4 regions of the Pseudomonas sp. FA117 genome follow, and region 1 is predicted to be linked to each of the others. Evidence: predicted binding sites of a transcription regulator. Region 1 holds the regulator's gene; each other region holds the start of a gene.

The links. Region 1 encodes sigma-54, which starts transcription at its own class of promoters, with help from an activator protein. Its sites were predicted from a motif close to ANTGGCATNNANNTTGCTNT; they were not measured.
Region 2: AC1TXO_RS09140 (CmpA/NrtA family ABC transporter substrate-binding protein) is a predicted target of sigma-54. The motif match lies at 3,372-3,391, and genes of this name have one in related genera.
Region 3: AC1TXO_RS18910 (flagellar basal body rod protein FlgF) is a predicted target of sigma-54. The motif match lies at 2,367-2,386, and genes of this name have one in related genera.
Region 4: glnA (glutamate--ammonia ligase) is a predicted target of sigma-54. The motif match lies at 3,515-3,534, and genes of this name have one in related genera.

Annotation. Positions count from the first base shown of each region.
Region 1 is NZ_CM170675.1:4,746,302-4,751,437, reverse strand. It holds gene rapZ (RNase adapter RapZ) at 1-678, opposite strand, end outside; gene ptsN (PTS IIA-like nitrogen regulatory protein PtsN) at 681-1,145, opposite strand; gene hpf (ribosome hibernation-promoting factor, HPF/YfiA family) at 1,158-1,466, opposite strand; gene AC1TXO_RS21950 (RNA polymerase factor sigma-54) at 1,546-3,039, opposite strand; gene lptB (LPS export ABC transporter ATP-binding protein) at 3,214-3,939, opposite strand; gene lptA (lipopolysaccharide transport periplasmic protein LptA) at 3,940-4,464, opposite strand; gene lptC (LPS export ABC transporter periplasmic protein LptC) at 4,451-5,023, opposite strand; gene AC1TXO_RS21930 (KdsC family phosphatase) at 5,032-5,136, opposite strand, start outside.
Region 2 is NZ_CM170675.1:1,953,448-1,958,583, forward strand. It holds gene AC1TXO_RS09125 (bifunctional protein-serine/threonine kinase/phosphatase) at 1-120, opposite strand, end outside; gene AC1TXO_RS09130 (nitrate/nitrite transporter) at 125-1,336, opposite strand; gene AC1TXO_RS09135 (ANTAR domain-containing response regulator) at 1,530-2,105, opposite strand; gene AC1TXO_RS09140 (CmpA/NrtA family ABC transporter substrate-binding protein) at 2,117-3,331, opposite strand; gene AC1TXO_RS09145 (quinone-dependent dihydroorotate dehydrogenase) at 3,459-4,481, shown strand; gene rmf (ribosome modulation factor) at 4,584-4,799, opposite strand.
Region 3 is NZ_CM170675.1:4,089,548-4,094,683, reverse strand. It holds gene flgD (flagellar hook assembly protein FlgD) at 1-524, shown strand, start outside; gene flgE (flagellar hook protein FlgE) at 555-1,913, shown strand; gene AC1TXO_RS18915 (hypothetical protein) at 1,986-2,168, shown strand; gene AC1TXO_RS18910 (flagellar basal body rod protein FlgF) at 2,444-3,184, shown strand; gene flgG (flagellar basal-body rod protein FlgG) at 3,233-4,018, shown strand; gene flgH (flagellar basal body L-ring protein FlgH) at 4,079-4,774, shown strand; gene AC1TXO_RS18895 (flagellar basal body P-ring protein FlgI) at 4,787-5,136, shown strand, end outside.
Region 4 is NZ_CM170675.1:5,438,327-5,443,462, reverse strand. It holds gene glnL (nitrogen regulation protein NR(II)) at 1-1,051, opposite strand, end outside; gene AC1TXO_RS24965 (chorismate mutase) at 1,316-1,858, opposite strand; gene glnA (glutamate--ammonia ligase) at 2,011-3,417, opposite strand; gene thiI (tRNA uracil 4-sulfurtransferase ThiI) at 3,832-5,136, shown strand, end outside.

The sequences.
Region 1 (5,136 bases):
GTCCTGGAACATTTCCTCGACATCCGCCTGCGCTGCGAGGTAGTCGATCACCGGTTGTTCAAGGCCCGAGTGGTCGCGCAGTTCCGGCTTCCAGTAGGGGTTGGGCAGGCAGCGTACGTCGAACACCAGGTCGGCGTCCACCGGCATGCCGCGCTTGAAGCCGAAGGATTCGACCAGGAAAGCGGTGCCGGGCTCCGGCTGGTTCAGCAGACGCAGCTTGATCGAGTCACGCAGCTGGTAGAGATTCAGGCTCGTGGTGTCGATCTTCAGGTCGGCGAGGTCGGCAATGGGGCCGAGCAACTCGCTCTCGACCCGGATGGCCTCGGCCAGCGAGCGGTCGGCGTTGGTCAGCGGGTGACGTCGCCGGGTTTCGGAGAAGCGCTTGAGCAGTGTGTCCTCGTCGGCGTCCAGGTACAGCACATCGCATTGGATGTGCCGGGCGCGGGCGTCGGCCAGCAGTTCGGGGAAGCGCGACAGATGGCTGGGCAGGTTGCGCGCGTCGATGGACACGGCAACCTTCGGTTGCAGCAGTTCGGTGTTGATCAGCGCATTTTCCGCCAGCTGCGGCAGCAACCCGGCGGGCAGGTTGTCGATGCAGTAGTAGCCGTTGTCTTCCAGCACATCGAGCGCGGTGCTCTTGCCGGAGCCGGACCGGCCGCTGACGATGATCAGGCGCATGTTCAGTGCTCGTTCTGTGCGTCCAGGACTACCTGGTAGAGGGCTTCGCTGCTGTCGGCGGCACGCAGTCGATCACGGACTTCCTTGCGATCGAGCATGCTGGCGATCTGGCGCAGCAGTTCGAGGTGGGCGTCGGTGGCCGCTTCCGGGACCAGCAGCACGAACAGCAGGTCAACCGGGGCGCCGTCGATGGCGTCGTAGTCGATCGGGGCGTCCAGATGCAGCAGGGCGCTGACGGGGGCGGTACAGCCTTCCAGGCGGCAGTGGGGAATGGCGATGCCATTGCCGAAGCCGGTGGAGCCCAGTTTTTCGCGAGCGATGAGCTTTTCGAAGACGTCTTGCATCGCAAGCTCAGGTACTTGCTCGGCAATGAGGTTGGCGACCTTTTCCAGGGCGCGCTTCTTGCTGCCGCCCGGCACGTTCACGAGGGAACGGCCGGGGGTCAGGATGGTTTCAAGTCGGATCATGGATGAGGGGGATCAGCGGGCAGCTGCACCTTGCAGCAGGCTTTGCTGTTTTTCCTTGTGTTTTTTCAATTGGCGGTCGAGCTTGTCTGCCAGGGCGTCGATCGCTGCATACATGTCTTCGTGTTCCGCGTTGGCGACCACTTCGCCGCCGGGAATCTGCAGCGTGGCCTCGACCTTCTGCTGCAGCTTCTCGACCTTCAGGATGACCTGCACGTTGGTGATCTTGTCGAAGTGACCCTCCACGCGAGCGAGTTTCTCGAGTACGTACTCACGCAGCGGTTCGGTGACTTCTACATGGTGTCCACTGATGTTGACTTGCATACAGCTTCTCCTTTGTTGCCCGTGCATATAAGAGGCAGGTATTGCACCTGCCACTGAAACGCTGTGGCACATCCGGGGGCTACATCAGTCGCTTGCGTTCGCTCGACGGTGCGATGCCTAGCGATTCGCGGTATTTGGCGACGGTGCGACGGGCTACCTGGATGCCTTGTGCCTCCAGTAAACCAGCGATCTTGCTGTCACTCAATGGCTTTTTCTGATTTTCCGCGGCCACCAGTTTCTTGATGATCGCGCGAATCGCCGTGGACGAGCATTCGCCGCCTTCGGCGGTGCTCACGTGGCTCGAGAAAAAGTATTTCAATTCGTAGATGCCACGCGGGGTGTGCATGTATTTCTGCGTGGTGACCCGGGAGATGGTCGACTCGTGCATGCCCACCGCCTCGGCGATGTCATGCAGGACCAGCGGCTTCATGGCTTCGTCGCCGTGGTCGAGAAAGCCGCGCTGGTGCTCGACGATCTGTGTGGCGACCTTCATCAGCGTCTCGTTGCGGCTCTGCAGGCTCTTGATGAACCAGCGCGCCTCCTGCAACTGGTTGCGCATGAAGGTGTTGTCGGCGCTGGTGTCGGCGCGGCGCACGAAACCTGCGTACTGCGGATTGACCCGCAGGCGCGGCACCGCCTCCTGGTTCAGCTCGACCAGCCAACGGTCGCTGTCCTTGCGCACGATGACGTCGGGCACCACGTATTCAGGTTCGCTGGACTCGATCTGCGAGCCCGGGCGCGGGTTCAGGCTCTGGACCAGTTCGATGACCTGGCGCAGTTCGTCTTCCTTGAGCTTCATGCGCCGCATCAACTGGCTGTAGTCGCGGCTGCCGAGCAGGTCGATGTAGTCGGTGACCAGGCTTTGGGCCTCGGCCATCCACGGCACGCTGGCCGGCAGTTGGCGCAGTTGCAGCAGCAGGCACTCGCCCAGGTGGCGCGCACCGACGCCGGCGGGCTCGAACTGCTGGATACGGTGCAGTACCGCTTCGACCTCATCCAGTTCGATGTCCAGTTCCGGGTCGAAACCTGCGCAGATCTCTTCGAGGCTGTCTTCCAGGTAGCCCTGGTCGTTGATGCTGTCGATTAGCGTGACGGCGATCAGCCGGTCGGTGTCGGACATCGGTGCCAGGTTGAGCTGCCACAGCAGGTGACTCTGCAGGCTTTCGCCGACCGAGGTGCGGGTGGTGAAGTCCCACTCGTCGTCGTCATTGCTCGGCAGGCTGCTGGCGCTGGTCTGGTAGATGTCTTCCCAGGCCGTGTCGACCGGCAGTTCGTTGGGGATGCGCTCGCTCCATTCGCCTTCTTCGAGGGTTTCCGTGCTGGCGGTGGTTTCCTGGAAGCTGCTGTCCTGGGATTCGGTGGCAGGCTTGCTTTCGCCGTTCTCGGCCATCGGATCGCTGTTGTCGAAGTCGTCGCCGTCTTCCTGGCGTTCGAGCATCGGATTGGATTCCAGCGCTTCCTGGATTTCCTGCTGGAGGTCCAGGGTCGAGAGCTGGAGCAGACGGATGGCCTGTTGCAACTGCGGGGTCATCGTCAGTTGCTGGCCCATTTTTAGGACGAGCGATGGTTTCATGGCTGGGGCTTAATACCTTGTTCGCCGGCGCGCATGCGCCATCCACTACAGGGCGCCGGAGCGCCAAATCTTAAGCAAGTTATATGCCTGAAATTGTAGCGTTTGCCTAGAGCACTGTAACACTTAAGCCCCTTTCGGCAGGCTTTTCCAATGCTCCAGGCAGGTCCCCGGTCGTCAGAGTCGGAACTCGTGGCCCAGGTAGACTTCCTTGACCAGCTGGTTGGCCAGGATGGTCTCGGCATCGCCTTCGGCGATCAGTTGACCATCGTTGACGATGTAGGCGGTCTCACAGATGTCGAGGGTCTCGCGCACGTTGTGGTCGGTGATCAGTACACCGATGCCCTTGGCCTTGAGGTGGTGGATGATCTGCTTGATGTCGCCGACCGAGATCGGGTCGACACCGGCGAAGGGTTCGTCCAGCAGGATGAACTTCGGCGAGGTGGCGAGGGCGCGGGCGATTTCCACGCGGCGGCGCTCACCACCGGACAGGCTCATGCCGAGGTTGTCGCGGATATGGCTGATGTGGAATTCCTGCAGCAGGCTTTCCAGTTCCTTGCGCCGCCCGTCGCGGTCGAGATCCTTGCGGGTCTCGAGAATGGCCATGATGTTGTCGGCCACCGACAGCTTGCGGAAGATCGAGGCTTCCTGCGGCAGGTAGCCGATGCCGGCCTGGGCACGGCCGTGCATGGGCTGGTGGCTGACATCATGGCTGTCGATGAGCACGCGGCCCTGATCGGCCTGCACCAGCCCCACGATCATGTAGAAGCAGGTGGTCTTGCCGGCGCCGTTGGGGCCGAGCAGGCCGACGATCTGGCCGCTGTCGATCGACAGGCTGACGTCGCGTACGACCTGGCGGCCCTTGTAGCTCTTGGCCAGGTGCTGGGCTTTGAGGGTTGCCATTTACTCGGCCTTTTTCTTCGGTTGGATCACCATGTCGATACGCTGACGAGGTGCAGTCACGTTGCCACCACGACCGGCGGTAGCCACCTGGGTCTTGGTGTTGTAGACGATCTTCTCGCCTTCGGTGGTGTTGCCTTCGTTCTCGACCTTGGCGCGGTCGGTGAGGATGACGATATCCTTCTGCGCCTGGTACTGGATGGTGACGGCCCAGCCTTTCATCTTGTCGGGCTTGGCGGCACTCTGCTGCTGCTCGAAGTAGGCCAGGTTGCCCACCGAGGTCACCACGTCGATGTCGCCGGAGGCGGCACGGGTCATGGTCACGGTGTTGCCTTTGATCATCATCGAGCCCTGGGTGATGATCACATCGCCGGTGTAGGTGGCAACGCCCTGCTTGTCGTCCAGGTGCGCGTTGTCCGCCTGGATGCGGATCGGCTGGTCACGGTCGTTCGGCAGGGCCAAGGCGCTCGCGCTTCCCAGTGCTGCGCTCAGGCTGAGCAAAAGGGGGAGGGTTTTAACGAGCCTCATACTGTCCTCTTACGTTGGACAGCAGGTCCATCCTGCCGTCTTCCAAATACGCTTTCATTCCTACGCCCGTAGTCGTGCCACCGGCGCCGTCGATTCTAACGGCTTGATCGGTCTGCGCATATTGCTTCTGCGGGAACACCGTCATGCGCGAGCTGGTGATGAGGGTGTCGCGCTGTTTTTCGTCGGTGCGGGCGATCCGCACATTGTCGATCAGTTCGACCTCGGTACCGTCCGGGTTGACCTCGGCGCGCACGCTCTGCACATGCCAGGGGAACGCGGTGCCGCGGTAGATGTGCATGTCGGGCGTGGTCACCAGGGTGACCTCGCTGGCCTTGAGGTGCTCGACCTTGTCGGCGGTCATTTCGTACTGCAGTCGGCCGTCCGGCAGGAACTGCACGCTGTGGGCATTGATCGCATAGTAGTCGATGGCGCTCTCGTCGACCTGCGCCACGGGCTTGTCGAGGAAGCTTTCGGGGCTGATGTTCCAGTAGCCGACGGCCACCAGCAGTGCGGCGATGACAGCCAGCAGCACGGCATTTCGAAGTTTCTTGCTGAGCATGGCGAGGCCTACAGGTAATGGGCGTTGGCAGCGTCCAGGGTACCCTGGGCCTGCATGATCAGTTCACAGAACTCGCGGGCTGCGCCTTCGCCGCCGCGGGCCTGGGTGACGCC
Region 2 (5,136 bases), 2.8 Mb from region 1:
GAACAGGTAGCCCTTGCTGGCGGCCAGTTCCGCTGCCGGAGTGACCAGGCGCAGAGCGTCCTGGTTCTCCGGGCGCGGTCCGGTGGCGCTGGCCTGGGCGAACTGCAGTTGCAGGCTCATGCGCTCACACCCGTGCCGCCGTCACCGCCGCCGAGCCCCAGGTGGTGCGCCAGCGACGCTTGACCCCATGCAGGCCGAACCAGGCCAGCACGCCGAGGCTGGCGAACAGCCACAGCCCTAGCTGGTAGTCGCCAGTGTGCTGCTTGATCGCGCCAAGCCCGGCCGCCAGCAGAAAGCCACCGATGCCGCCGGCCATGCCGATCAGGCCGGTCATCACGCCGATTTCCTGGCGAAAGCGCTGCGGCACCAGCTGGAAGACTGCGCCGTTCCCGGCGCCCAGGCCGAGCATGGCGCTGACGAACAGGGCCAAGGCGGCGCCCGCACTGGGCAGGTTGAAACCCACGGCAGCGATGCACACGGCGGCGACGCCATACATGCCCAGCAAGGTGCGGATCCCGCCGAAGCGGTCGGCCAGCGCCCCGCCCAGCGGGCGCATCAGGCTGCCGGCGAACACGCAGGCGGCAGTGTAGTAACCGGCGGTGATCGGGCTCAGGCCGTACTGGTCGCTGAAGTAGCCGGGCAGGGCGCTGGCCAGGCCGATGAAGCCACCGAAGGTCACGCTGTAGAAGAACATGAACCACCAGCTGTCGCGATCGCCCAGGGCCTTGAAGTAGTCGGCCATGGCCTTGGGCTTGGGGCGTTGCGGGGCGTTGCGGGCGAGCAGGGCGAAGATCACCAGGGTGATCAGCAGCGGAATGACGGCAAAGCCGAACACGTTGTTCCAGCCGAAGCCTGCGGCCAGCAACGGCGCCAGCAAGGCTGCGAACACCGTGCCGGAATTGCCCGCACCCGCGATGCCCATGGCCTTGCCCTGGTGCTGGGGTGGATACCACTGCGACGCCAACGGCAGCGACACGGCGAACGAGGCACCGGCAACGCCGAGGAACACGCCCAGCAGCAGCGCCTGTTGGTAAGTGTGAATGCCCATGAACCAGGCGCAGGCCAGGGCGATGATGACCACCACCTGACCGATCAGCCCGGCAGTCTTGGGTGACAGGCGGTCGACCAGCATGCCCATGATGAAGCGCAATACGGCACCGGCCAGGATCGGTGTTGCCACCATCAGGCCCCGTTGCTGGGCACTCAGTTGCAGGTCGGCGGCGATCTGCACCGCCAGCGGGCCGAGCAGGTACCAGACCATGAAGCTCAGGTCGAAGTACAGGAAGGCGGCAAACAGCGTGGGCACATGCCCGGATTTCCAGAAGCTCGTATTCATTGAACACCTCGCGCGGCTTGCAACGGTTGGGTTGCCCTGCTGTGCAGGGCCGGAAACGAAAAAGACGTCGCTACCCGGTCCACCAACGTGGAGGGGAGAGCGACGTCTTTGTCGGGACAGGGCTGAACCCTGGGTGGGCAACCGCCGTTGGCTACCTGAGGTATTGGCAGAGCAAGAGCCGGGCCAACATGGCTCAGCCGAGCATCTCGGACATGGCGATGATCTGCTCGGCCACCTGGATCAGTTTCTGCTGGCGGCTCATGGCCTGGCGGCGCATCAGGGTATAGGCCTGTTCCTCGTTGCAGTCCTTCATCTTCATCAGCAGGCCCTTGGCCTGCTCGATGCGCTTGCGCTCGGCCAACTGCTGGTCGCGGGCCAGCAGCTGCGCCCTGAGCGCCTGGTCGCTCTCGAAACGGGCCATGGCGACGTCGAGGATCGGTTGCAGGCGCGCTGCCTGGATGCCTTCGACGATATAGGCACTGACGCCGGCCTGGATCGCCTGGCGCATTACCCCCGGATCGTGTTCGTCGGTGAACAGCACGATGGGGCGGGGCTGGTCGCGGCTGACCAGTACCACTTGCTCCATCACGTCACGGCCGGGTGACTCGGTATCGATCAGCACCACGTCCGGCCGCACCGTTTCGACGCAGCCCGGCAGGTCGATGGTCAGCCCGGCGGCCTCGATCACTTCGAAACCCGAGCCGATCAGCGCGGCCTTGAGGCGGCCGACCTTCTTCTCGGTGTCGTCGATCAGCAGGATACGCAACATGCCAGTCATCCTCATGAGCCGACGCGCGCGCCGGGTGTATCACCCAGGGCGTGCAGGCGGAAGCTGCGGGCATAGGCGTGCGGGTCGTTGCCGTCCCAGCGGCTGCCGTCGATCAGCAGGCTGCTGCGCATCGGTGGCTCGCTGCAGGGCACGCCGATGGCCTGGGCCGCCTCACGGTACAGCCCCAGTTGCTGGACCCGCGTGGCCACGGCCAGGTAGTCGGGGTCGTCACGCAGCAGGCCCCAGCGGCGGAACTGGGTCATGAACCACATGCCGTCGGACAGGTACGGCAGATTGGCACGGCCCTGGTCGAACAGGCGCAGGGCGTGGCGGTCCTGCCAGCGATGGCCCAGCCCGTCGTGGTAGTCGCCGAGCAGGCGCGGCTCGATGTTGCCCACTGCGGTGTCCAGGTAGGCCCGTCCACTGAGCAGGTGCGCGGTACCGCGGCGGTTCTCCGGGCTCTGCTCGATGAAGCGGCTGGCGGCGAGGACCGCCTTGATCAGCGCCCGCGCGCTGTTGGGGTACTGCTCGACGAATGCGCGGCTGCTGGCCAGGACCTTTTCCGGGTGGTCGGGCCAGATCGACTGACTGGTGGCCAGGGTGAAACCCTGCTCCTGCGCCATGGCGTCCGCCGACCAGGGTTCGCCTGCACAGAAGCCGTCGATACGCCCGGCCTTGAGGTGCGCGACCATCTGCGCCGGTGGCACCACCACGCTGTCGACATCCTGCAGTGGATGGATGCCTTGGCTGGCCAGCCAGTAATACAGCCACATGGCATGGGTGCCGGTTGGGAAGGTCTGGGCGAAGGTCAGGCGTGCGCCATGCTGGTGCACCAGGCGCGCCAGCGCCTCGGGGCTGGTCACGCCCTTGCCTTGCAAGGTGGGGGAAAGGTTGATGGCCTGGGCGTTCTGATTGAGCCCCATGAGCACGGCCATGTCGCTGGCCGGCGCACCGCCCATGCCCAGTTGCATGGCATAGACCAGGCCGTACAGGCAGTGGGCGGCGTCCAGTTCGCCGCTGGCGAGCTTGTCGCGCGTCCCGGCCCAGGACGCCTGGCGGTGCAGGTTGAGGGTCAGGCCCTGGAGCTGGGCGAAGCCTTGGGTGGCGGCGACCACTACCGAGGCGCAGTCGGTGAGGGCCATGAAGCCGATATCGAGGCTGGGCTTTTCCGGCGCATCGCTGCCGTTGACCCAGGCCAGGGGCGTTGTCGGGGGCGCTGTATTCACGAAAGATCCTCGCCCGTACCGATCGGGCTGCAGGTGCCTGAAAGCAACCCATGTGCCAAGGCCCTGTCGCGCAGGCGGCGCGCTGGCTATAATCGCCCCCTCACTCACCCCCGAGTCCTGTCCGCCCATGTATACCCTGGCCCGCCAGCTGCTGTTCAAGCTCTCTCCGGAAACCTCCCACGACCTCTCGCTCGACCTGATCGGCGCCGGTGGCCGCCTGGGCCTCAATGGCCTGCTGTGCAAGCGTCCGGCATCGCTGCCGGTGACGGTCATGGGCTTGAACTTCGCCAACCCGGTGGGGCTGGCTGCCGGTCTGGACAAGAACGGTGCTGCCATCGATGGCTTCGCCCAGCTGGGCTTCGGTTTCGTCGAGATCGGCACCGTCACCCCGCGGCCGCAGCCTGGCAATCCGAAGCCACGGTTGTTCCGCCTGCCCGAGGCGACTGCGATCATCAACCGCATGGGCTTCAACAACCTGGGTGTCGACCACCTGCTGGCGCGGGTGCGGGCGGCGCGTTACGACGGGGTACTGGGCATCAACATCGGCAAGAACTTCGACACGCCGGTCGAGCGCGCCCAGGACGATTACCTGATCTGCCTCGAGAAAGTCTACGACCAGGCCAGCTACATCACCGTCAACGTCAGCTCGCCCAACACCCCGGGCCTGCGCAGCCTGCAGTTCGGCGACTCGCTCAAGCAACTGCTCGATGCCTTGGCCGAGCGTCGGGAGCAACTGGCGAACGAACACGGCAAGCGCGTCCCGCTGGCGATCAAGATCGCACCGGACATGAGCGACGAGGAAACCGCGCTGGTGGCAGCGGCCTTGGTCGAGTCGGGCATGGATGCGGTGATCGCGACCAATACCACGCTGGGTCGCGAAGGGGTCGAAGGGCTGCCGTTCGGCGGCGAGGCGGGTGGGTTGTCCGGGGCACCGGTGCTGGAGAAGAGCACCCACATCGTCAAGGTGCTGTCTGGCGAACTGGGTGGCAAGTTGCCGATCATCGCAGCGGGCGGGATTACCGAGGGGCGCCATGCCGCCGAGAAGATTGCCGCCGGTGCGAGCCTGGTGCAGATCTATTCGGGTTTCATCTACAAAGGCCCGGCATTGATCCGCGAGGCGGTGGATGCGATTGCGGCGCTGCCCCGCTAAACAGGAAGCAACCCAATAAAAAGGGCCCCTTGAAGGGGCCCCTGGGCCTCAGCCCGCCGCCCGGATGGGGCGTGCATGGTGACTCGAATTCAGTGTCCTCGTTCAGCCAACGGCGTGATTTTCGTTGAGTCTATGGATGCCAGCGGTGCCGGTCATGCCGTCCCAGTTGTCGCCGCGACCTTCACGCCAACCGTTGATCCATGCCTGGCGAACGGATGGCAGCGTAAATGGGCAGAGTTCGCGGGATTTGCCGGTTACCCCGTATTGGTAGCCACGTGAATATGCTCTTTCCAACGGATCACGCTTAAGTCTTCTCATAGGGTGTTGCCCTCACTTGTTGACTGTAATGTCCCGTCGGCCTCTCCGAGGCCGGGCAGAATCTTTCTGCCGGTTTGCGCTCGCTGCCGGCGTGGCGAGCTGAAAGTGCCGTCCCGTTGCGAGGCGGCCTGAGATCAGTTCTAACCAATGCGAGTCACAGTGTGAATGATCGATTTGTCATAAGGACGTAACCTTTCCAAGGGTGAGGGGATAAGTAAATAAATGCGACTCAACCTTGTTTAGGCTTTGTCCCGCTATGATCAGGGTTTGCCGGTGATTGAAATCATTTGGCCATTGGCGCCACCGAACTGACGCAACATCTGGTAATGCGACGAAG
Region 3 (5,136 bases), 660 kb from region 1:
ACGGCGAGTTCGTCGCCCAGCTGGCGCAGTTCAGCAGCCTGGAAGGCATCCAGACCCTCAACCAGTCGGTCAATGCCATTACCGGTGCATTGGGTTCGTCCCAGGCGCTGCAGGCTTCGTCGCTGGTCGGTCGCTCGGTGATCGTGCAGAACGACAAGGCCCTGGTCGATCCGAGCAAGAGCTTCAACGGCCAGGTCGTGGTGCCGCAGAACATCGAGAGCGGCAAGATCACGATCAAGGACAAGGACGGCAACGTCGTCAAGACCCTCCAGCTGGGCGAGCAGAAGAAGGGCACAGCCGACTTCATCTGGGACGGCACCAACGACAAGGGCGAGAAAGTCGCTGCGGGCAACTACACCTTCACCGCGACCACCACCGTCGATGGCAAGGCCCAGGAGATGTACACGCTGCTGCCGGCCACCGTCACCAGTGTCACCGTCGGCGGTACCGGCGGCGAGATGATGCTCAACCTGGCGGGTATCGGCAAGGTCGGCATCTCCAAAGTACAAACCATCGGAATCTAAGGCCGGACTGTTCGGCAGAAGGAGCAACGCATGTCTTTCAATATCGGCCTTAGCGGTCTCTACGCAGCCAACAAGCAACTGGACGTCACCGGCAACAACATCGCCAACGTCAACACCACCGGCTTCAAGTCCTCGCGTGCCGAGTTCGCCGACGTCTATGCCGGTGCCAACCGCCTGGGCGTCGGTCAGAACCAGGTGGGCAACGGTGTGCGCCTGGCGGCCGTGTCGCAGCAGTTCACCCAGGGTGACGTGAACAACACCGGCAACGTGCTGGACATGGGTATCCAGGGTCAGGGCTATTTCGTCCTCTCCGACAACGGCTCGCTGACCTACACCCGTGCCGGTGCCTTCCGCACCGACAAGGACAACAACGTGGTGACCTCCGATGGCCTGAACCTGCAGGGCTACGCCGCCGACAGCAGTGGCAAGATCCAGAAGGGCATCCTCACCAACCTGAAGATCGATACCTCGGCGCTGGCCCCGAAAGCCACCACCCTGATCGACCAGGGCATCAACCTGAACTCCTCCGCCGACACCATCCCGCTGGAAGTGTCCAACGGCGCGACCCCGCCGGTGATGGTGCCGAACAAGCCGTTCGACCCGGCCGACCAGTCGACCTACACCAAGTCCTTCCCGACCAAGGTGTACGACAGCCAGGGCAATGAGCACACCATGGAGCAGTTCTACCGCAAGACCGGCACCAACGAGTGGACCATGTACACCCTGGTCGACGGTCGCAACCCGTTGAATCCGGGCAGCACCACGCCGCTGACCGGCACCATGACCTTCAACTCCGATGGCAGCATCAAGGCCATGGCCACCGACAACACCACGGTGCCGGCGGCTTCCTGGAGCGTGACCAACAACACCTTCAGCCTCAAGGGCTGGATCCCGGCTGCCAAGGATGCCGCCGGCAACTGGGCGGCCAACGGTTCGACCGGCAATGCCGACGGCATGCGCCTGGCCATGAACAGCACCACCTCGTACAACACCGAGACCGCGCGCATGTCGCAGAACCAGGACGGCTATGCCACCGGCATCCTGTCGAGCCTGTCGATCGACTCCACTGGCGTGATGTTCGCCAGCTTCAGCAACCAGCAGTCGCGCGCCATCGGCCAGGTGGCCATCGCCAGCTTCGCCAACGACCAGGGCCTGCAGCAGATCGGCGGCACCCGCTGGAAGGAGACCTTCTCCTCGGGTATCCCGGGTATCGACGCGCCGAAGACCGGCACCCTGGGCTCGGTCGAGTCCAACTCGCTGGAGGCGTCCAACGTCAACCTGACCCAGGAGCTGGTCGAGCTGATCAAGGCGCAGAGCAACTACCAGGCCAACGCCAAGACCATCTCTACCGAAAGCACCATCATGCAGACCATCATCCAGATGACCTGATGGTCGCGGGTTGAGTGTGTCTGGACGAGCCCCTTTCCCGTGAAGGGGTTCGTCGTTTTTGTCGGAGGCATCATGAGAAAACTGGCTGTCGCACTGCTGACGGCGCTGTGCCTGCTCCAGGCCCAGGCCGGTACGGCCTCCTGGTGGCGCTGGGAAAGCCAGGTGGATGGGCGACTGGTGTGCTCGCAATGGTCGCCGGGGGAGGGCTGGAAGCGCTTTGCCGGGCCTTACAACAATGGTGGGTGCCGGGATTAGGCTCTCAAGGCGTTTCATGCAGACCCTGCCAAGGGCTTGAAGGCGGCAGTGTCTGCTTCGCGGCCACGACACCACTGTTGCTGAACTTTGGCACCCCTTTGCCGCGAGCGGCAATGCAGCGCCGGATAACCGACGTTCCGCCCTTGGCAAAAACCCGTAATAGCCCGTATCCACGGGCTTTTTCCTGTCCTTGAAAAAGTTGGTTCGGAACTTGCTTTATAGCCTGCATAGCAACGGTGAGCGGTAATCGATCGCCAGTGCAGCGGAGGATGACTGTGGACAAGATGCTTTACGTGGCCATGACCGGCGCCGCCCAGAACGCGGTGGCCCAGAAGGCCCATGCCAACAACCTGGCGAACGTTTCCACCACCGGTTTTCAGCGTGACCTGGAGCAGGCGCGTTCGATGCCGGTGTTCGGCGACAGCTTTCCGGCGCGTGCCTTCGCCATGAGCGAACGCCCGGCCACCGACTTCACCGCAGGCCCGATGATCGAGACCGGTCGCGAGCTGGACGTGGCGGTCAGCGGCAACGGCTTCATCGCCGTGCAGGCCCCCGACGGCAGCGAAGCCTATGTACGCACCGGCAGCCTGAACATCGACGCCCTCGGCGTGCTGCGTGCCGGCAACGGCATGCCGGTGATCGGCAACGGCGGTCCGATCGCCATTCCGCCAGAGCAGAAGGTCGAGGTTGGCGACGACGGCACCATCAGCATCCGCGCCATGGGTGAAGACCCGCGCGTGATGGCCGAGGTCGACCGCATCAAGCTGGTCAACCCCGACATCAAGAACATCAGCAAGGGTCTCGATGGCCTGATCCACACCAACAACGGCCAGCCGGCCGATGCGGACGTCAACGTCCGGGTGGTGTCGGGCTTCCTCGAGGGCAGCAACGTCAACGCCGTCGAAGAGATGACCTCGGTGCTGACCCTGTCCCGCCAGTTCGAGCTGCACGTCAAGATGATGAAGACTGCCGAGCAGGGCGACGAAGCCATGGCTCGGGTTTTGCAAATCAGCTAATTACCTTTGAACGGGTGCCGTAAAACAGGCGCACGAGGAGAACATTAAATGCTTCCGGCTCTCTGGGTCGCTAAAACCGGCCTGTCCGCCCAGGACACCAACCTGACGGTCATCTCCAACAACCTGGCCAACGTCTCGACCACCGGCTTCAAGCGCGATCGCGCCGAGTTCCAGGACCTGCTGTACCAGACCAAGCGTCAGCCTGGTGCCCAGTCGACCCAGGACAGCGAACTGCCCTCGGGTCTGCAGGTGGGTACTGGTGTGCGCATCGTCGGCACCCAGAAGAACTTCCAGACCGGCAGCCTGCAGACCACCGAGAACCCGCTGGACCTGGCGGTCAACGGCCGTGGCTTCTTCCAGGTGCTGCAGCCTGATGGCACCGTTTCCTACACCCGCGACGGTACCTTCCACCTGAACTCCGATGGCCAGATCGTCACCGCCAACGGCTTCGCCCTGGAACCTGCCATCGTCGTGCCGCCGGAGGCCCAGACCTTCACCGTCGGCCAGGACGGCACCGTGTCGATCACCACCGCCGGCAACGCTGCGGCGCAGATCATCGGCAACATCCAGACCGCCGACTTCATCAACCCGGCCGGCCTGCAGGCGATCGGCAACAACCTGTTCTTCGAGACCGCTGCCAGCGGCGCGCCGCAGATCGGCACCCCGGGCCTGAACGGCTTCGGCACCACCCTGCAGCAGACCCTGGAAAACTCCAACGTCAGCACCGTCGAAGAGCTGGTGAACATGATCACCACCCAGCGCGCCTACGAGATGAACTCCAAGGTCATCTCCACCGCCGACCAGATGCTCTCGTTCGTCACCCAGCAACTGTAAGCCCTGGCTCTAGCTACCCGGCCGCTGTCGCAGCGCCTGTTACACCGTGAGGTAAGCGTCATGAATCGTCTGTTGTCCGTCGTCGCCCTGGGAGCGGCTGTAGTGCTGGCCGGTTGCGTTGCCCCGGCGGCAAAGCCCAACGACCCGTACTATGCGCCCGTGCTGCCGCGCACGCCCCTGCCGTCGGCGGCCAACAACGGTTCGATCTACCAGGCCGGTTTCGAGCAGGACATGTATGGCGATCGCAAGGCGTTCCGCGTCGGTGACATCATCACCATCACCCTCAACGAACGCACCTCGGCGAGCAAGAACGCCGGCTCGCAGATCCAGAAGGACAGCAACGCCAACATCGGTCTGACCTCGCTGTTCGGCGCCACGCCCAACACCAACAACCCGTTCGGTGGTGGCGACCTGTCGCTGAACGCTGGCTACAAGGGCGAGCGCGCCACCAAGGGCGCCAGCCAGGCCAGCCAGGGCAATACCCTGACCGGCTCGATCACCGTGACCGTGGCCGAGGTGCTGCCCAACGGCATCATCGCCGTGCGCGGCGAGAAGTGGATGACCCTCAACACCGGCGAGGAGCTGGTGCGCATCGCCGGCCTGATCCGCGCCGACGACATCGCCACCGACAACACCGTGCCGTCCACCCGGGTGGCCGACGCGCGCATCACCTATTCGGGTACCGGCTCCTTTGCCGATGCCAGCCAGCCCGGGTGGCTGGACCGCTTCTTCCTGAGCCCGCTTTGGCCCTTCTGAGTACGGATGACCATGTTCAACGCCAGGCAGTTGATTGCCGCGACCCTGCTCCTGTCCTTCGCATTCGGCGCACATGCCGAGCGCCTGAAGGATATCGCCAGCATTTCCGGCGTGCGCGCCAACCAGTTGATCGGCTACGGCCTGGTGGTGGGGCTCAACGGCACCGGTGACCAGACCACCCAGACCCCGTTCACCCTGCAGACCTTCAACAACATGCTGTCGCAGTTCGGCATCAAGGTGCCGCCAGGATCGGGCAACGTGCAGTTGAAGAACGTTGCGGCGGTGTCGGTGCATGCCGACCTGCCAGCCTTTGCCAAGCCCGGCCAGGTGATCGACATCACCGTGTCGTCGATCGGCAACTC
Region 4 (5,136 bases), 690 kb from region 1:
AGATCGAGAAGGTGGTGTGGCCGGCGTGGCTTTCACACTCGATCAACCCCTGATGCTGACTGATGATGTTTTGGGTGATGGCCAGCCCCAGCCCGGTACCGTCCGGGCGGCCGCTGACCATTGGATAGAAGAGGGTGTCCTGCAGCTCGGCGGGGATGCCCGGGCCGTTGTCGATGATCTCGACGCGCGCGACAAGGCGATGGCGCACGTGGCCGATGGTGAACTGGCGCACGGCGCGGGTGCGCAGGGTGATGCGCCCCAGGCGCAGTTCGTTCTGGCCGCCGATGGCCTGCATGGCGTTGCGTACGATGTTGAGCACCGCCTGGATCATCTGTTCGCGGTCGATCAGCACGTCCGGCAGGCTCGGGTCGTAGTCGCGCACCAGGGTGATGCCGCCTTGGCTTTCCGCCTCGACCAGGCTGCAGACCCGTTCGAGCACTTCGTGCACGTTGGTCATCGACAGCGACGGCAGCTTGTTCGAGCCGAGCATGCGGTCGACCAGGTTACGCAGGCGATCGGCTTCTTCGATGATCACGTTGGTGTAGTCGCGCAGGCCGTCCTCGGGCAGTTCGCGGGCCAGCAGCTGGGCTGCGCCGCGGATGCCGCCGAGGGGGTTCTTGATCTCGTGGGCCAGGCCGCGCACCAGCATCTTGGTGGTTTCCTGCTTGCTCAACTGCGCTTCTTCCTTGGTGATGCGCAGCAGGCGGTCGCGCGGATGCACCTCGAGCAGCAGCAGGGTGCTGCCCTGGTGCAGGATCGGTGTGACGGCATAGTCGACGGTGATGCTCTGGCCAGTCAGCGAGGTCAGCTGGGCTTCGCGCTTGGTGAACGGGTGCGCCTGTTCCACGGCCTGGCGCAGGGAGTTGAGCGCCTCGGTCGATTCGGTGAACAGTTCGCTGATGAACTGGCCATGGCTGCGCTGGCCGCTGACGGCCAGGAGCATTTCCGCCGCCGGGTTCATGTACTCAAGGCGCAGTTCGCTGTTGAGCAGCAAGGTGGCGGTGGTCAGGTTGTCCAGGAGCAGACGGTGCTGTGCATCGCTGATGGTCATGGGGCGTCGTTGACCTCGTTTGGCGCTGTTCTGGCACATGGCGCCCCCGGCTTGGCCAAGGGGCGGGCACGCTGGTGATCCGCTGATGCCGTGAAAATGCAAGAAACAAACCAAGGCTCCGAAAAGAAGCGGAATTACCCGACAAAGCGCTGGATATGCGCAAAATCGGCTCAGAAACTTCCGCTTTACCGTTTCGCCTGACCTAATTTGGGGTGCATTGCGGGGCGCTCAGCGGATTTGTGCACCAATATAGAGCATAGTGCTTCAGGGCTGTTGGCACAGGTTGGCGGTGGCCCTGATCAGGAACAGTCGGCGCGGAGCCTCGGTCGAGCGCAGGGCGATGGCCTCGGCCAGTGCTGTGTTGCAATGCCCATGTTGCTGCTGGTCGAAGCGGGCGAGGGTGTCGAGCAGACGCGCCTGGAGCTGGTCGAGCGCTGGGCGGATTTCGCCGGCGAGATCGCGGCGGGGGTCGTCCGGCGCCCTGTGCAGAAAGTGCCACTGGGTGAGCAGGTGGTATTGGCGAAGCTTGTTGGCCTCGATCTGGTCAGCGAAGAACAGCGCTGCGCGTTCGGGCTTCAGTGAATGAGCAGGCGCCGCCTGGCGGACCTTGTCCAGTACCAGTTGCTCGCGAGGGCGGTCCTGTACTGGTTGACCGCTGTCCCATTTGTGCAGGGCAACGGCCCGGGCGATGTCCAGGCGTTGCTCGATGCTGTCGAGCAGTGGTTCGAACGGTGTTTCCGGGGGCGTGTCGTTGGTGCAGCCGGACAGGCTGAGCACGCAGAGAAGTGGAAGTGGGGCAAGGCGCATTCTGGCAATCTCCCTTTGAGTGGAGAGGCGAGTGTGGCCAATGTTGCGCGGTGCACCAGTAGGATGCATCCGAGTCGGTTGAGTGTAAAAACAGAAACGGCCTCGCGAAGGAGGCCGTTTCCCTGACGTTCACGGCGCGTACGCCGCTCGCATCAAACGCTGTAGTACAGGTCGTATTCCAGCGGGTGAACGAAGGTACGGACCTTGATTTCCTCTTCCGACTTCAGCTCGATGTAGGCATCGATGAAGTCGTCGGAGAACACGCCGCCCTTGGTCAGGAACGCACGGCCCTTGTCCAGCTCTTCCAGGGCTTCTTTCAGGCTGCCGCAAACCTGCGGGATTTCCTTGGCCTCTTCAGGCGGCAGGTCGTACAGGTTCTTGTCGGCGGCATCGCCTGGGTGGATCTTGTTCTGGATACCGTCCAGGCCGGCCATCAGCAGTGCAGCGAAGCACAGGTACGGGTTGGCAGCCGGGTCCGGGAAGCGCGCTTCGATACGGCGGGCTTTCGGGCTGGAAACGTATGGGATACGGATCGAGGCCGAACGGTTGCGGGCCGAGTAGGCCAGCATGACCGGGGCTTCGAAGCCAGGGACCAGACGCTTGTAGGAGTTGGTGGCCGGGTTGGTGAAGCCGTTCAGGGCCTTGCCGTGCTTGATGATGCCGCCGATGAAGTACAGGGCGGTGTCGGACAGGCCGGCATAGCCTTCGCCGGAGAAGGTGTTCTTGCCGTCCTTGGAGATCGACATGTGAACGTGCATGCCCGAGCCGTTGTCGCCGTACAGCGGCTTCGGCATGAAGGTCGCGGTCTTGCCGTAGGCATCGGCGACGTTGTGCACGCAGTACTTCAGGGTCTGGACTTCGTCAGCCTTGGTCACCAGGGTGTTGAACTTCACACCGATTTCGTTCTGGCCGGCAGTCGCCACTTCGTGGTGGTGAACTTCGATGACCAGGCCCATTTCTTCCATGGCGTTGCACATGGCAGTACGGATTTCGTGGTCGTGGTCGCACGGCGGAACCGGGAAGTAGCCACCTTTGACGGCAGGGCGGTGGCCCTTGTTGCCGCCTTCGACGTCCTGGTCGGTCATCCAGGAGCCTTGCTCGGAGTAGATCTTGAACATCGAGCCGGAAATGTCCGACTTGAACTTGACCTGGTCGAAGATGAAGAACTCAGGCTCCGGGCCGACGAACACGGTGTCGCCGATGCCGGTGGTCTTGAGGAACTCTTCGGCGCGCTTGGCGATGGCGCGCGGGTCGCGGTCGTAGCCTTGCATGGTGGAAGGCTCGATCACGTCGCAGACCAGGATCAGGGTCGGCTCTTCGGTGAACGGGTCCAGTACTGCGGAGTTGTCGTCCGGCAGCAGGATCATGTCGGAGGCTTCGATACCTTTCCAGCCTTCGATGGACGAGCCGTCGAACATCTTGCCGGCTTCGAAGAATTCATCATCCAGCGCATCGCGAGCCGGCATGGTGACGTGGTGCTGTTTGCCTTTGGTGTCCGTGAAACGCAGATCAATCCACTTGACGTCATGATCTTTGATGAGTTGAACCGACTTCGACATGTTGTCCTCCGGATGGTCTAGAGCGCGCTTGGCCGCTGCCCTGGAAAAAGGGTGTCGCCGGGCGCGGATAGTCGGCCAAGCTTACCTGCATCACAAGAGAGCAAATTGCATGCCAGTGCCCGAAAATGGCGAGGGTGGGGTAAAAATGGGCGTTTGCGGGCAGTTTGCGAGGACGAGGCGTAAGGTTGTGCACTCATAAAAGGCACTTGTCATGGTTGCTGCACTGTTATGGTGCACTGTTTTGGGGCTTGTGCGTTCTTTGAGGGCCTCTTCGCGGGCAAGTCGGGGCGCCGTCAATCCCACCCGAAAGCCTCTCGAACAAACCTCTGATCAAAAGTTGCTCAAACCTCGAGCCATTTCCGCTATAATTCGCGCCCCTCATTTTCGGCAGGCCCCGGGCGCGCTGTTAACCCAATGAAACTTATCGTCAAAGTCTTCCCAGAGATCACCATCAAGAGCCGGCCGGTGCGCAAGCGCTTCATCCGCCAGCTCGGCAAGAACATCCGCAACGTGCTCAAGGATCTGGATCCGGAGCTCGCGGTCGATGGTGTCTGGGACAATCTCGAAGTGGTCACCCGCATCGAGGACGAGAAGATCCAGCGCGAGATGATCGAACGCCTGACCTGCACCCCAGGGATCACCCACTTCCTGCAGGTGCAGGAGTATCCGCTGGGCGACTTCGACGACATCGTCGACAAATGCAGGCAGCACTTCGGCCATCTGCTGGCTGGCAAGCGCTTCGCCGTGCGCTGCAAGCGCGGCGGCCACCACGACTTCACCTCGATGGACGTCGACCGCTACGTCGGCAGCCAGCTGCGCCAGCAGTGCGGCGCCGCCGGCATCGACCTGAAAGCCCCCGAAGTGATGGTGCGCATCGAGATTCGCGACCAGCGCCTGTACGTCATCCACAACCAGCACAACGGCATCGGCGGCTACCCGCTGGGCGCGCTGGAGCAGACCCTGGTGCTGATGTCCGGTGGCTTCGACTCCACCGTGGCCGCCTACCAGATGATGCGCCGTGGCCTGATGACCCACTTCTGCTTCTTCAATCTCGGCGGGCGTGCCCACGAACTGGGCGTGATGGAAGTCGCCCACTACCTGTGGAAGAAGTACGGCAGCAGCCAGCGCGTGCTGTTCATCAGCGTGCCGTTCGAGGAAGTGGTCGGCGAGATCCTCGGCAAGGTCGACAACAGCTACATGGGCGTCACGCTCAAGCGCATGATGCTGCGCGCCGCAGCGCGCATGGCTGACCGCCTGCAGATCGACGCGCTGGTCACCGGCGAGGCCATCTCGCAGGTCTCCAGCCAGACCCTGCCCAACCTGGCGATCATCGATTCGGCCACCGACAAGCTGGTACTGCGCCCGCTGCTGGCCAGCCACAAGCAGGACATCATCGATACCGCCTACCAGATCGGCACCGCCGATTTCGCCAAGCACATGCCTGAATACTGCGGCGTGATCTCGGTGAACCCGACCACCCATGCCAAGCGCCACCGCATGGAGCATGAAGAAAAGCAGTTCGACATGGCCGTGCTCGAGCGTGCCCTCGAGCGCGCCAAACTGATCTCCATCGACCACGTGATCGACGAGCTGGGCAAGGATATCGAGATCGAGGAAGTGGCCGAGGCGCTGCCGGGCCAGATCGTCATCGACATCCGCCACCCCGACGCCCAGGAAGACGAACCGCTGCAGATCGACGGCGTCGAGGTCCAGGTGCTG